DNA from 4 places in the Paenibacillus odorifer genome. Region 1 is predicted to be linked to each of the others. Evidence: riboswitches for the same ligand, from Rfam matches in the RefSeq annotation. Region 1 holds a riboswitch; each other region holds the start of a gene.
The links. A riboswitch is a leader RNA that binds a small molecule or an ion and turns the genes downstream of it on or off. The one in region 1 is predicted to bind cyclic di-GMP.

Region 1 (3,875 bases):
TTTCAATACTGCCCAGTTCTTCAACCATCTTATTAAAATCCTCGAACATCACGTCTACATAATCCTTTTTATCCGCTCTGTGAAGCGGCTCAAGATAGACTGAAAAATCTCCCTCTGCTACCTGGTTTGCCGCCTCGCTGAGTTTACGCATGGGTTTATCAAAGGCGATGTACTTTTGCCGTGCGGTGACAAGGCAAAAAATGAAGGCAACAATGATCCAATATCCAGTGATTCCAAAGATGTATTGAGTTGGAACGCGTTCTACTGAAATGTAGGCGTCGTATATAAGTGCTTGACCTGCTGTTAGCGTGGACAGCACAATAAAGGTCCACAAAAACTCTTTCCATGAAAAACGCTTGGACTTGAACCGGGCATGCTGCTCCTGCCTCTTACTCATTGCAGCACTGCCTTGTAGCCAAGCCCATGCACTGTCATGATCTTGAAGTCCACACAACAAGAGAACTTGTCGCGAAGTTTGACGATGTATACATCTACGGCACGCAGGCTGGTTTCGCTGCCAATGCCCCAGAACTCGTCCATTAGCTGGGCACGGGAAAAGGTATGTTTGGGGTAGGAAAGCATTTTGTAGAGTATGTTGAATTCCCGTACCGTCACAGGGATTTCCTCATCGTTTACCGTTGCTGTCATATCATCCGCGTCCATCATAAGACTTCCTACCCTCAGTTTTTTTTCGTGGGCAATATTTGCACGTCGAAGTAAAGCGCCCACACGCATTACCAGTTCGTCCATATTGACCGGTTTGACCATGTAATCATCAATTCCAGCGCGAAACCCTTTTTGTTTTGAGGAAATATCATCACGAGCGGTAACAAAAAGAAGGGGGATCGTTTTGTTAATAGCCCTAACCGTTTCCGCAAATTCAAAGCCGTCAATCTCTGGCATCATAACGTCTGAGATGATAAGGTCATACAGGCTGTTATACATCAAATCATATGCTTCTCGTGGGTTTAAACACCCTTTAGCGTCGTATCCATTATTGCAAAGATAGGTGCAGATAATTTGATTAAGCTTTATATCATCCTCGACAACAAGGATATTAACCATGAAAATCATCCTTTCTAAGAAAACTAAAATAATTATAAGAGTTATATATTAAGAAAATGTTTGGATGGATAGAGAAACTAAAAAACATACTTATCATAGCATAGTGATATACCGAAACGGATTGATAGTATAACTCAGCTGAACCTCAGATATCTGGAAAACTTGGACGAATTGGAAAAATGCAAAACTTTAGTATTTCTTCTGAGTATCATAGCGAATTCGAATGGAAGATAAGTCGTTTACAGGTAATTATAACCATGATAAAATTAGCGGTGGGACATGCGTCCCTAATCTATTAAAACTAATTGAATGTCCGCGTTAAAGGTAAAATCATCGAAAGATGATGACACAAAGCCATGGGTCTAAAGCCTTTCGACAGAAGGAAATGATCGCCAGGCCGCCATAGGGATGTCTTATGAAGCATAAAGGATAGCTCTAAGAATATGTAGTCTATTTTGAGCTCTTTTATTATTTCGACCTATACGGCGTTACATTATCGCAAGGGGCCGAAAGGGGAAGTACATGAACAGTTTTTTCAAAACAATAGGTACTAGTTTGGCAGTAGGTGCTTTATTGCTGTCCGGAACGATCGGATGGATGTCTAATCCAGGAGTAGTGTCTGCAGCTACCTCAACAGTAGTAACCGCGGATCAGATGATCAGCAAAGTAACGGCAGCCTCCAAAGCAATAAAGAATTTCCATCTGGATGTGACCAAAAAACAGGATATTCAAAGCGGCGGGGTGCGTATCAGCAACACCAACACTCTGAAGCTGGATATCAACCGTCTGCCGAATTTTGCCGCAGCAGGCACTGTCGCTAGTAGTCTTTTAGAAACATCGTACAGTCTATATGCCAATGACAAGGAGTTTTACTATCTTGTAGACGGAAGTGAACTGATCGATGAATCTGAAGATGAAGGTTACGACGATGACGGGGAGCCGATCGATCCTGATGCACAGTATTGGCTTGGACTGGAGAAAACGGAATGGGATGCCTTTTACTCTAAAGGCCAATACGATCCTGTTTCCATGCTTGATTCGGTCAAAAGTTATAAAAAATCCATGAAAGTCAGCACGGCTGGCGCACAAACGGTCTTACAATTCACGGTAACCGATCCGACAGCAGCTAAGGGGATAATCAAACTCTATGACCAGGAGAACCTCTGGGATGGTGAGACAGTTCAACCCAAAAGCGTAACGTGGAAATTATTCGTCAATACTAAGACCTGGCAAACGGAAAAGCTGACAGTCGATCTGAGTTATGTGCTGGTAAGTGACGGAGCCAAAGATACATACACCACGAAAATCGAAGCTAAATATTCCAAGAATAATAAAGGTACAGCCATTGTAAAACCGGCCGAACTAGAATAATAAGGACGATTCATATCGAGCAAAAAGCGCTGTTCCGCTGAACAGCGCTTTTTGTTGTATTCAACAGCAGTTCTTTATTAGTTGACAAGAATAAATCATTGCTGTAATTTATATGTATGCGCATGTATATAATATTTTATCTAAATATAATTTAATGAAAGTTGGGAAAAAGATGATAGCACTAGACACAGCATTAACTTTTCGCAGAGGACTGACATTAAAAAACCGAGTGGTTATGGCTCCAATGACCACCCGAATGAGCTTTTATGACGGTGTAGTAACACAAGATGAATTGAAATACTATTCGCTAAGAACGGGCGAAGTAGGTGCGGTCATCACTGCGGCAGCAAATGTACAGGAGGGTGGAAAAGGATGGGAAGGTGAACTTAGTGTTTCCTCCGATCAATTTATTCCTAGCCTTAGCCGATTAGCATCTACTATTAAACGAAATGGAACAAAAGCTATTTTACAGCTTTTCCATGCAGGAAGAATGACAGATTCAAAAATATTGCGTGGCGTACAACCCGTTTCCTCCAGCGCCATTGCTGCCGAACGTCTGAATGCAGAAATTCCAAGAGCATTAACAGAAGATGAAATTTTCGGTGTAATTGAGGATTTTAAAAAAGCGACTCAACGTGCTATTCAAGCTGGATTCGATGGGGTAGAAATTCATGGAGCAAACACATATTTAGTCCAACAATTCTTCTCTCCACACTCCAACCGTCGTGAAGATCAATGGGGCGGAAGCTTAGAGAAAAGATTTAATTTCATTAACCAATTAGTGGATGCAGTTATTGCTGTCGTTGACAATTCAAAGGTTAAGGATTTTATTGTCGGTTATCGTTTTTCTCCAGAAGAATATGAAGAGCCTGGCATTAAAATCACAGACACCTTTTATCTTATTGATAAATTAGCTGATAAAAAGCTGGATTATCTGCATATTTCATTAGGGGATTTTAAAAAAGTATCTGCATCAGAAGATTTTAAAGAAAAATCAATCCTGCAATATGTACATGAGAAAATCAATGGCCGTGTACCTTTAATTGGGGTCGGAGATATCCGTACCAAACAGGACGCAGAGGACACGTTGACAAATGCTGAATTAGTAGCAGTAGGACGTTCTCTTATCATTGATCCTCATTGGACAAGTAAAGTGCTGGAGGGTAATGAAGATATCATCAGAAGAGTACTTGCTGATCAAGATAGAGAAGAACTCGTAGTAGAGAATGGTATTCTAGAATTCCTTAAATTAATGATGCCTGATCGTTTACGCTAAACCCAAACACGGTTTTGAGCGCTAAATCTATAACGTTCCGCGGTAATTCCGCGGAACGTTATTTTTCTGTAACGACTCTATTCCCTCTTTAAGATTGTTGTCGTATGTTTCAACATTCGATTCATGAGATTTCGCCGTTCTGTTTTTATGTCGGTGTCGCTTT
Region 2 (3,875 bases), 1.7 Mb from region 1:
ATCGCTTTCTACCCGGTACTGTCAGGGATGCAGGTGAGTGGAGATTACGTAAAGGATATGCTGCGTTGGTTCCCTACTTGGGTTTTCTAGGATTTAATAAAAATCTATAAAATAAGTTTATGCATGCAGCGTTATTATGAAGTGTAGATGGATGTAACGCTCCAAAAAGCTTGTAGGAGGAATAAAGGTGAAAGCCAGATATAGTGTGATTGTACCCATGTTCAATGAGGAGCAAGTAATTAGCCATACTTATGAACGTTTGAAAAAAGTAATGGACGAGTGCGGCGATACTTATGAGCTGGTCTTCGTCAATGACGGCAGTCGTGATCGTTCCGCCCAGATGATTCGGGAGATCTGTGAACGAGACGAGCATGTCAAGCTGATTGACTTCTCGCGTAATTTCGGACATCAGGTAGCGATTACAGCTGGCATGGACTATGCCGAAGGTCAAGCGGTTGTTGTTATTGACGCTGATCTTCAGGATCCTCCGGAGGTCATTTTGCAAATGATCGAGAAGTGGAAAGAGGGCTACGACGTTGTATATGCGAAACGCCTGAAGCGCCACGGAGAAACGATGTTCAAAAAGGTCACCGCGAAGCTTTTTTACCGCCTGCTCAGCAGTATGACAAGTGTGGATATTCCTACGGATACAGGCGATTTCCGTCTTATTGACCGTAAGGTATGTGATGTCCTGCGGGGACTTAAAGAAAAGAACCGCTATGTCCGAGGTTTGGTGAGCTGGGTTGGCTTCAAGCAGACTATGGTGGAATATGAACGGGAAGAACGTTTTGCCGGAGAAACCAAATATCCGCTGAAGAAAATGATTCGTTTTGCGTTAGATGGCATCACCTCTTTTTCACATAAGCCGCTTAAGATTGCTACGTATATTGGATTCTTCCTTTCATTCTCTAGCTTTCTCTATTTATTTTTCGTCTTGTTTCAAAAGATATTTTTCACCTCCTGGACGGTTCCGGGCTGGGCTTCCATTGTAGGCGTCAATCTGCTCTTTAACGGTATCGTTCTGATGCTGTTAGGTGTGATTGGGGAGTATATCGGACGGATTTATGACGAGTCTAAAGATAGACCGCTATACATTGTTAGTGAGACTAAAGGCTACCAGAACGAAGAACAACTGGACCGCCGGAAGGACCACAATGATGTCAGATAAGAACTTGCGTGCTGCATTCATACAGTTCCTTAAATTTAATGCCGTAGGTTTGCTCAATACGCTTATTGATTTTGTGATTTTCACATTGTTGAATTCACTAGGGATGGTATACGCATTGGCGCAGGTGATCTCCTATAGTGCAGGTACGGCGAATAGCTTTATTTTGAATAAAAAAGTAACCTTTCGTGATCGCAACCGGGGGAATAAAGAAGGCTTCGACCGCGTGCAGCTGGTCAAGTTTATCGTGCTGAATCTGGTAGTGCTCGGAATATCACTGCTGCTAATGCATCTGTTGACAGACAGACTAGGTATTCAAGTCTTGATCTCAAAGGTGCTGGTTACATTTATCACGGTGATCATCAATTTCTTTGGAAGTCGTAAATGGGTATTTTAAACATTAATTTCAGGCAGAAGGAGTTGCTATGCTTAAAGGCAAGTAGCTGTTTCTGCTTGATTTGTATATAACCATAGAAACAATATACGGAGGTGAATAACATTGCGTAAATTCTCCTATCTACTCATACTGGCTGGGATACTTATCATGTTATATCCGACAGCTAACGAATGGTACAACGACAGGCAGCAGGAGAAGTTATTAGAAACGGCTGAACTAAGCACTGCCGATAGTACTCCCCAGCCAGATTTGAAGAGCAGGTATGCTGAAGTTACTCAGCTGTTAGCAGAGGAATCGGTTCTGGATGCTCAGGCACAGCCCCAACCCCAAGAGACAGAAAAGCCTGAACCGGAGATTGAGGTCGGTGGCAAAGTAATCGCACTAATTGAAATCGGTAAGATTGATTTGAAGCTGCCTGTATTAGAAGGGGCTACAAAAGCTAATATGAAACATGCTGCAGCCCATATGAAAGAAACGGCACCCCTTGGAGAGATCGGAAATGCTGCAATCGCGGCGCATCGGGCTAGAACTACGGGTCGTTTGTTTAACAGATTGAATGAGGTTGTTGTGGGGGATGTTATCACGGTAAAGACTAGTGATCAGGTGTTTAACTATGAGGTATACGATATTTCTGTTGTAGATCCGAGTGATGTCTCCGTTCTTGACGGGAATGACAAGGATAAGATTCTTACTCTGATTACATGTGATCCGCTAGTGAATCCAACGCATCGGCTGATTGTTCATGCCAAATTAACAAAAGGAGAATAGTGAATGACAAGAAAACACAAATACCGGGAGATATTTATAAAATAATGGGTAATCTAGTAAATTAGGTCTTGTTCACAACTATAAATATGATAGTATTATACTATGAAAGCTAAACACGATAACGGCAAACCTTCCGAAAGGTAGGGACGCAAAGCTAAAGGGCCTTTTCCCGAAAGGATGGCAGCCAGCTACCGAATGAAGAGGCTTTTTTTGTTTGTTTCAAATGGATTCTATCAACTATATCTAGTAAAGCTAGAACAGATAGAGCTTATACGATAACGGCAAACCTATCGAAAGGTAGGGACGCAAAGCTAAAGGGCCTTCCCGAAAGGATGGCAGCCAGCTACCGAAAGGAGTTTTATCCGTGAAAAAGGTTTATTTTATGCTGGTGGCGCTGTTCGTCCTAATGACTTCAGTTCCGGTAAGTACAGCTCAAGCTGCAAGTGCAGATGCCAGCTGGTTGATTACATCCAAAGTGGCTCAAGGTGTTATTGGTATTAACTATGATATTCCGAAAGATAAAAGAATCAAACTCATGATCACCAAAGATAACAGCAGCTATACTTATAACTTGTATGCTTCTGGACAAGCTGAGGACTTCCCTTTGCAACAAGGAAATGGGACTTATAAGGTTTCGGTTCTGGAGAACACAACCGGTAATAAATACAAAGCGTTATATTCCGAAGTAGTAGACGTAACCATGAGTGACTCGAATTCCGTATATTTGGGCTCCGTACAGAATGTGAAATGGAGTTCTTCTGATAAAGCGATTGTCAAAGCTAAACAATTAGTACAAGGCAAAACAACAGACGAAGAGAAAGTTAAAGCGATCTATAACTATGTAGTTGCGAATGTACAATATGACTACTCTCTTGCTAATAGTGTAACTACTGATTATATTCCAAGCATCGATAAGACATTGACTACTAAAAAAGGGATTTGCTATGATTACGCTTCTCTTTTTGCCGCAATGCTGCGGAGTGTAGATGTTCCTGCTAAGTTGGTAATGGGGAATACAAGCTACGTTACGCAATATCATGCCTGGAACGAAGTATTGCTTAATGGGAAGTGGGTTACCATTGATACTACAGTGGATGCAGGACTTGCAAAGAGTGATAAGAAAACCGATTTAATTAAAGCCTCAAGCAAATATACTGCGGCAAAATACTATTAAATTCGCCGCTAGAAACATAACTCTATTAAATAAACAACTAGCTTAATTATTAAGCTAGTTGTTTATTTTTATATTAGGGGTTGCTTTTCTATTAATAGTTGGGGTATTATAGGTAAGCGTTGTTAGACAGCGTACAGGCGATACAGACGAGGCTGATAAAAAGCTTCGAAAAATAAAGCTTGCATTTCTGAAAACAACATGATATATTATAAGAGTTGCTGCTGAGACATTAAACGGCGCCAACGAGAACTTGATCTTTGAAAACTGAACAACGAGTGAGTAGGAAATCACGCAAGTGATATCCAAAATTAGAGAATTAATTTTCTCGTCAGATGTTTCAAAATGAGCATATGGCTCTTTTCAATACTAAT
Region 3 (3,875 bases), 1.9 Mb from region 1:
GCGACTCTATGTTGCTCTACCGTTTATTATTTATTCTTTTTGGAGAACTTGGTTCTCATTAATAATCCGATAAGTGCAAAACCTAAACCTGCTACATAGTAAGGTGCAGGACTTGATTCACCCGTTTTTGGCAATTCCTTCACAGGCGGCTTACCTAATGGGATCGTATCGTCCACTACGATGATTTCATCAGGTGTTGGTGTTGGCGTTGGTGTCACTGCCGGTACCGGACCTAATGGGATCTCATCATCATCAACAAGTACTTCTGTGCTATTCGACGGTGTTGGTACTGGCGCTGGTGTCGGCGAAGCTACAGGCCCAAGCGGCACAGGATCTTCTGCAAGAACTATAGTGCCAATTACGGATGATGGCGTTGGTGTCGGGAACACCGAAGTCTCTGGTGTCGACGTTGGTGTTACCTCTGGAGTTGGTGTTACCTCTGGCGTTACCGTCGGTGTCGGTGTTGCTTCTGGTGTTGGCGTTGGTGTCGGCGTTGGCGTCACTGTCGGCGTTGGCGTCGGTGTTGGCGTCGGCGTTGGTGTCACTGTCGGCGTCGGTGTCACTGTTGGCGTCGGTGTTGGTGTCGGTGTCGGTGTCGGCGTCGGCGTCACTGTTGGCGTCGGCGTTGGTGTTGGTGTTGGCGTCGGCGTTGGTGTCACTGTCGGCGTCGGTGTTGGTGTCACTGTCGGCGTCGGTGTCACTGTTGGCGTCGGCGTTGGTATTGGCGTCGGTGTTGGTGTCGGTGTCGGTGTCGGTGTCGGCGTCGGCGTCACTGTTGGCGTCGGCGTTGGTGTTGGTGTTGGCGTCGGCGTTGGTGTCACTGTCGGCGTCGGTGTTGGTGTCACTGTCGGCGTCGGTGTCACTGTTGGCGTCGGCGTTGGTATTGGCGTCGGTGTTGGTGTCGGCGTCGGTGTCACTGTCGGCGTCGGTGTCGGTGTTGGTGTTGGCGTCGGTGTCGGCGTCACTGTTGGTGTTGACGTAGGCGTTGGCGTCGGTGTTGGCGTCACTGTCGGCGTTGGTGTCGGACATGGTGTTGGTGTTGGCGTCACTGTCGGCGTTGGCGTTGGTGTCACTGTTGGCGTTGGCGTTGGTGTCACTGTCGGCGTTGGCGTTGGTGTCACTGTCGGCGTTGGCGTTGGTGTCACTGTTGGCGTTGGCGTTGGTGTCACTGTTGGCGTTGGCGTTGGTGTCACTGTTGGCGTTGGTGTCGGCGTTGGTCCAGGTTCATCACCATCGTATGGATAGTGGTGAAATTCACCACCACCAGTCCCTTTGAGTGAAGCCGCCACTAAAGTACCGTTAATCTGACCATTAATAAAATCAACATGAGCATAGGGGGCAAGTATGCTTCCCATTACACCTATGCCTGCCATATCCAGATACGCAGCTTGGCTAAAGTTAAGCAAAATTTTCTTGCTGTTCAACACGTTATTAGGTAGAAATCCGAAGTTTTTCATTTTTACGTTAGAACCATCAATATTAATAATTGCTGTAGATCCTGAAGGAACATTTATTGTAATTCCATAGGTATTAGAGACGTTATCTCCTGGAACATTAAAAACATTGACCGCAGGATCTGTACCTGTCAGGGTAAGACTGCCATATTGGTACACTGTTGTTCCATTCGCCGGCAATGCTGCAAGTTCTGCTGATTTGTCCTTCAAAGACTGACCTACGGCTGAAAAGTCAATCGTACTCCCCTGTCTTTTTGTACCTCCCTTGAGGAGCGTTACATTCCCTGAAAAATCTCCCCCGTGCACGATATTCCCATAAACAGTACCTCCGTTGAAAGTAAGATTCCCTCCAACAACAAGTGTGTCAGTCAAGGAAACCTCAGCAGCGGTCAACCTATCTCCAACACTATAGTTGGTTAAGTTAACGTTACCTCCAGCAGCAAACCTTCCTTCCGTATCCGAAACCGTTGTTATATCCCCTAGAATAAACACGTTGTAGACCCCTGCAATTCCCAATGTAGAAGAACTACTAGCTCCAGCAACTCCAGCTCCTAATGAGGAAAGCCCACTACCTACCGTCAAAATCCCAGCTAATACAAGCGAGAGTAACGGTCTTATTCTTCTTTTCAAATGGCACACCTCCTAAAACTATGATTTATATTAATCAGAATAATTACCAGAAACTCTAAAGGACCTAACAACAAAAAAGACCGCCAAAAAGAAGTGGAATTCCCTTCTCATGGCAGTCGGACGGTCATTGTGCCTTTAAGACACTTTAGACTCCTGGACTTTGCGTCCCGCCCTTTCAGACGGTTTGCTATTATCATGACTATATATATGTATTACACTGCAAGTCCAGAACTGGTAGCCGAAGCATTCTCTCCAATAACCGTCTATGACTTTTAATACTTTTTGAATTAATAACAGTTTAGCGCCCGACACCCACAATTGTCAATCAATTCCTTTCGATGATTCCGCTCATTATTACCATACAAAAAAAAGCGCCTAAAGGCGCTTCGCATAAGGTTTTTCATTAAATTTTAAAGTAACTGTATATAGCCCAATATGGATATCCATAAGGGAACACTCAGAATTAAACCAAAAAACAATCCACGCTGGAGGCTGCCCTCTTTTTCCATCATAAATTCTCCTTTATGTACGTCCGATACATTAATTTTTATTATTACAATTTTAATATAATTTATTCTTCGTTATTTAGTTGTGAATTTAATCACATTGGATAAGCTGTTTAGAAATACCATTGATTATTTTTGGAATATCGGGGTAGAATACGAATATACGTTCCTATTAGAGGTGATGAGATTCATGCATAGAGCAGAAAGCAGGGACAACATGCTGGTGAAATCTTATTTATTGCTTCCGATGATTTTATCAGCTTTCGAACGGGACTCCGCCATTTTATCTACACACTTACGAACACCCGCCCCTTATCTGGAGGTGCTTGGAACAGCTGCTGCAGTAGCTACAACAGATCTAAGGGATGTTCGTGCAGAAATGAGAAGACGGGGAATCAAGGTGTATGAGCAAAACAGACTTAATACGGGAATTGAAGCCAAGTATATATGTCGTGGCTATCACGAACGAATGCTGCTGTTGAATGACATTGTTGCGGCTCAGGCTGCCATCCATATGCGCAGATACCTAGGGCTGGATATTTCCTCTTTTAAGAGTTACGAAGAACAGTATCAGATTAAATAAAGCTGTATAGAAGCCGCTCTACTCTCCCCCCAATCAATTAGTGAACAAAAAAATAGGCCTTACCATGGGAGTTGGCAAGACCTGAGAGAGATATACCACAAAACACTGGGGGGTGTTTGGTGTCTTCAATATATACCTCGAACCTGAAAAAAAGCTGATAGGCACATAAAAATTACATTAAAAATATCATTCGCCGTTCAGAAGTGATCCGAATGCTCCCACAAGCTTAGCCGACCTTTGGCTGGAATTGGATGGCGCAGTGAGTGAACCTCTTCAAGCTTCCAGGCAAAACGTCCTTCGCTATAGTCGCCAAAATCATATTCGTTCCCATTGATCCATTCCCTTAAATCCACCTCTGGAGTAACCACATAACATCCCGCGAGCTGACCTGTAGCAATAATAGCTCCTGTAGGCAAATTATTCGCTGTATAGCCATGTTTCGCCAATACTGCTTTGTACGGTTCCTGTTCACAAATCTTTTTGTCAATCCTCATTCCGGCATGGATGCCTAACTCGCCGCGGTAGGCTGTTCTCCATGAACGAGTTTCAAACTCTTTTTCACCAAGAGCAATTAAGGTCGCCCAAGGCTGCCGTATTGTTATACACCGCATGATATTTATCCCCTTTGTTTATGTTGGACGTTTGTCACGGATGCCACGGATCTCGATCTCGCGTTGTGTAATCTTGCTCTCCTTGACTTGA
Region 4 (3,875 bases), 1.3 Mb from region 1:
TCTGGAGATGTTCCCGGCAAACTCTGATGGAATGTCATGGCTACAATGCCACCCTCGTGATGCCATTCAATTGCACTGTCTATCACTGCTTGCCGCTGTTCTGCGATCGTCCCTTCGGATTGATTATTAATCGCCCCTAATTCATAACCATGTAGAACGGCATTTTGTCCCGAAGTATTCTTCAGCTTATGAACCAGTTCATCTGGGCTTTCTAGATAATCATGCTGGCCGGACAAAATCCCTTTGCCACGTAGATTCACCAAATTACTCAGCAGTTGCTTAGCCTCTTCAGAAGCCGATGGATTACTGGGTATAACCGGAGGTAAAGAGGAAGAAACACTCATAGCCTTCGGAAGACTCTTAACCTCTCCCCAAGGCAGCAAGGAAAAAATAATAAACACCGGTAACATAGTAAACAACAATCTGTTTTTCTTATAATATTTACGCAAATAAATCCTCCTTTCGGTAGCTGTACTGCCTCTACAGGTGCTAAATAAACATACCTGTTATCGGACAATCGTCTTCTGACCTAATGAGGACTATAGCTTAGTAGCTCTGCAATAATGCAGAGCCACTAAGGATCGACCTTTAATTTTCATCAATCAGGAGACATCCGGAAGAAAAAGTGCACTTGCTGGAACTGTCTCTTTAGCTTGACTAGCACTTTCCCACATCAAGCGGACTCTCGCATCGCCTTCATTCTCGTAATACTCCACCTTGATATCGTATAGCCGACCAGCCTTCAGCGTTATAGTGCCCTTACGCTCAGTACCACTTTGCTTAGTCCAACTATCAATCACGGATTCCCCATTCACCCAGACACGGATACCATCATCTGAGGTAGTGTAAAATGTATATTGCTCATTATATAACGGCTTAATTTTACCGCTCCAACGTATGGAGAAACGATCAATCCCGAGGGAGGCATCCGGCGAGCCTTGCCGCCAATTGAAATCGATTATTGCATCAGTTCTATTAAGAGCTGCTGCTCCCGACAACAACATGTTGTTGTAATACTCTCCTGCAAGCCCCTTCGCGAGAGGAATTGCTGCCTCCCCCTCTTCTTCGGAAGGTGCCGGCGCTGGTGCGGCGCTAGGTGTCGGTGCCAGACCAGTATTTAATTTATCTCTGGTCAGGGTGTAGTTGCTATTCATAAATGTTTTGATTGTGTCTGCACTGTTATTTTCGTAAAGCATTTTTCCCCAGCTCATCATATACGTCCATTTACTTTGCGATTGCTGAAGCTTCTCCAGATTAGGCATTTCACCATTCTCCCCGATCGCAATCGGTTTGCCTGCGGCTAGACTCAACAAGCTGTCATAGTATTTTTGCTGGTAATCATTTTCGTATATATCTGCTGCCAGAATATCTACTTTATCAGCACCTGGATAAGTTAGCGCATAAGGATCTGACCAAACATTGGGAGCATTCGGACTCCATACCCATAACAAATTATTTAATTTATGAACGTTAACAAAACGGTCATACATTATATTCCATAGTTTAGAAAAGTTATTTTTCTTCCCCCACCAGAACCAGTTCCCGTTCATTTCATGATAGGGTCTCCAAAGCACCGGAACATTGGCATCGCGCAAGCTTTTTAAAGAGACTGCCACCTTATCAAGCTCAGCGATCAGATTATTATATTGCTTGGTACCCGGTGTAACGTAACTATCGAACTCACTCTGGCTGAGTGTTTTTTTCACATTATCCCAGTCATAAGAGGTGCCCGGCAGGTTAGCATGAAAAGTCATAGCTACGATCCCGCCCGCTTTATTCCAGTTGATGGCGCTGTTCACCACATTTTGACGTTGCCAAGCCATCGTTGCTTCGGACTGACCACTGATCGCACCCATTTCATAACCGTGAAGAGCCGCATATTGTCCGCTGGTTCCCTTCAGCATATTGTTAATTTCATCTGGACTTTCTAAATAGTCATGTTGACCAGCAATAATGCCTTTTCCTGAGATCGAGTAAAAATAGTTAAGCAGCTTTACGGCTTCAGGTGAGGCACCTGGGGTAACTGGCGTTCCAGAATTTGAAGCAGCTATGACAATAGACGGCGAAATCCCAACAGCAAGCGGAAGTGCAGTCAGAAACAGGACGAGTGACAGAAATGCACCAAACAATCGATACGTACGGTAAGCTTTCAAAATATTCTCCCTTTCGGTAGCCAGGCTGCCACTCTTTCGAAGGCCCTATAGCTTTGCGTCCCTACCTTTCGATAGGTTTGCCTTTTCAATTTAAGAGAAATAATCTCTCTTACCGTAAGTATCGACGACAATTAATGATATATTTAGTGTTTTTATGACTTTTTTTGATAATTGAGTCAATTTACCTGTTTCAAGAAATTTTGAATTGGTTAAATAGATAGGTTAGACCTATGAAATGAATTGTTGTAGTTCTATATCATTCCAGTCTAAAGTAATACGAATGTTATCTTCTTCTACTAATTCAGACCCCGTCTGTACCTCTATAAACTCAACATCCGTCAAAGCAAGGATCGCGTGTTTCGTTCCTTCCGGTATACGTACCACGTCCCCAGCCTTCACATTATGTTTTTTCTCATTCAGCACAATACTTGCTTCGCCGCTGACGATTGTCCAAATTTCACTACGCTTGCGATGTAATTGATAGCTGATATTATTCCCCTCGGATATAAAAATCCGTTTGGTCAGCACTTCATTGCCTTCATCATATTTCACATAATCAATAACTTTGTAATGGCCCCAGCGGCGTTCCTCGTACATCGGTCTCTGTTCAAAGGTCTTCAGCACTTCTTTAATCCGTGGGCTCTCAGCTTTATGGGTAACTAGAATTCCATCCGGGCTAGCCGCAATGATCAGATCCTTCGCACCAATTACCGTAATCGGAATGTCCAGCTCATTAATCAAGCAAGTCCCCTCAGAATCCGCCGTCACAAAACCTTTTCCTACATGCTTGCTGCTCATTTCCTCTGTCAGCGTATTCCACGTTCCAAGATCCTTCCAGAATCCATCATACGGCTGCACCACAATATGTTCTTCTTTCTCCACCACTTCATAATCAAAGCTGATGGAAGACAATAGCTTATACTGCTTCTGCAATTCTTCATATCCTAAAGGCAACCCTTTACGCTGCAAAATATCTAACAAGTACCCTAAACGGAAGGCAAACACTCCGCAATTCCACAATGCATTTTGCTCGATGAGCTGTTCTGCTTGTATGCGGTCTGGTTTCTCTTGAAAGTGACTCACCTTCATAAAACCATTCCCCCCCGCCTCTTCAGTGGTAGGAATAATATATCCGTATTTCTCTGAGGCATGTTCAGGAACAACACCCATTAGTGCCAGATTTGCTCCACTTTCCAGCATGGTCCCCTCAAGCATAGCTATGGTATCGAAAAAGGATGCTTCTACATAAGGGTCAACAGGCAATATTGCTACCGTCTCCGCTGGAGAAACACCTGCCACTGAATAAAGATAGGTAGCTGTTAAGGCGATAGCCGGAAAAGTATCCCGACGCTCCGGTTCAACGATAATCGGCACATGACTTCCCAGTTGGCTTTGTATCATTTCTACTTGGCCGCGGCCGGTGGCTAGATAAGATGATTCTGCCATCCCTGCTTCCTCCAGCTGTCTCCAGACACGTTGTACCATGGATTCTGGTTCACCTTGAGGGCTTTCAAGTACCTTTAGAAATTGCTTTGAACGTGAGTCGTTAGACAACGGCCATAACCGTTTACCTGAACCGCCTGATAGAAGTACCATTTTCATAGAATGAACCCTCCTTGAATGGAATGTATTAAAAGCTATGTCTTTGTTAGGTAGAATCCACTCCAAGGGATTTTGGACTTCCGATCGCTGTTATCCTCAGATTTCCTGATTGGACCGCTT

Region 2: another riboswitch for cyclic di-GMP. It lies ahead of PODO_RS03150 (transglutaminase-like domain-containing protein); the one in region 1 lies ahead of PODO_RS10165 (DUF6612 family protein).
Region 3: another riboswitch for cyclic di-GMP. It lies ahead of PODO_RS30860 (choice-of-anchor A family protein); the one in region 1 lies ahead of PODO_RS10165 (DUF6612 family protein).
Region 4: another riboswitch for cyclic di-GMP. It lies ahead of PODO_RS04610 (glycosyl hydrolase); the one in region 1 lies ahead of PODO_RS10165 (DUF6612 family protein).

Annotation. Positions count from the first base shown of each region.
Region 1 is NZ_CP009428.1:2,402,584-2,406,458, forward strand. Features, by position in the region: gene PODO_RS10155 (HAMP domain-containing sensor histidine kinase) at 1-397, opposite strand, end outside; gene PODO_RS10160 (response regulator transcription factor) at 394-1,065, opposite strand; cyclic di-GMP riboswitch class I at 1,379-1,470, shown strand; gene PODO_RS10165 (DUF6612 family protein) at 1,588-2,436, shown strand; gene PODO_RS10170 (NADH-dependent flavin oxidoreductase) at 2,549-3,712, shown strand; gene PODO_RS10175 (CapA family protein) at 3,790-3,875, opposite strand, start outside.
Region 2 is NZ_CP009428.1:726,089-729,963, forward strand. Features, by position in the region: gene PODO_RS31785 (phospholipid carrier-dependent glycosyltransferase) at 1-90, shown strand, start outside; gene PODO_RS03135 (glycosyltransferase family 2 protein) at 188-1,168, shown strand; gene PODO_RS03140 (GtrA family protein) at 1,155-1,562, shown strand; gene PODO_RS03145 (class D sortase) at 1,665-2,330, shown strand; cyclic di-GMP riboswitch class I at 2,444-2,526, shown strand; cyclic di-GMP riboswitch class I at 2,601-2,681, shown strand; gene PODO_RS03150 (transglutaminase-like domain-containing protein) at 2,695-3,504, shown strand; rRNA gene PODO_RS03155 (16S ribosomal RNA) at 3,872-3,875, shown strand, end outside.
Region 3 is NZ_CP009428.1:546,636-550,510, reverse strand. Features, by position in the region: gene PODO_RS30860 (choice-of-anchor A family protein) at 27-2,084, opposite strand; cyclic di-GMP riboswitch class I at 2,193-2,283, opposite strand; gene PODO_RS02375 (YhjD family protein) at 2,676-3,173, shown strand; gene PODO_RS02370 (ASCH domain-containing protein) at 3,371-3,784, opposite strand.
Region 4 is NZ_CP009428.1:1,089,149-1,093,023, reverse strand. Features, by position in the region: gene PODO_RS04615 (glycosyl hydrolase) at 1-449, opposite strand, end outside; gene PODO_RS04610 (glycosyl hydrolase) at 603-2,153, opposite strand; cyclic di-GMP riboswitch class I at 2,166-2,245, opposite strand; gene PODO_RS04605 (sugar phosphate nucleotidyltransferase) at 2,382-3,755, opposite strand.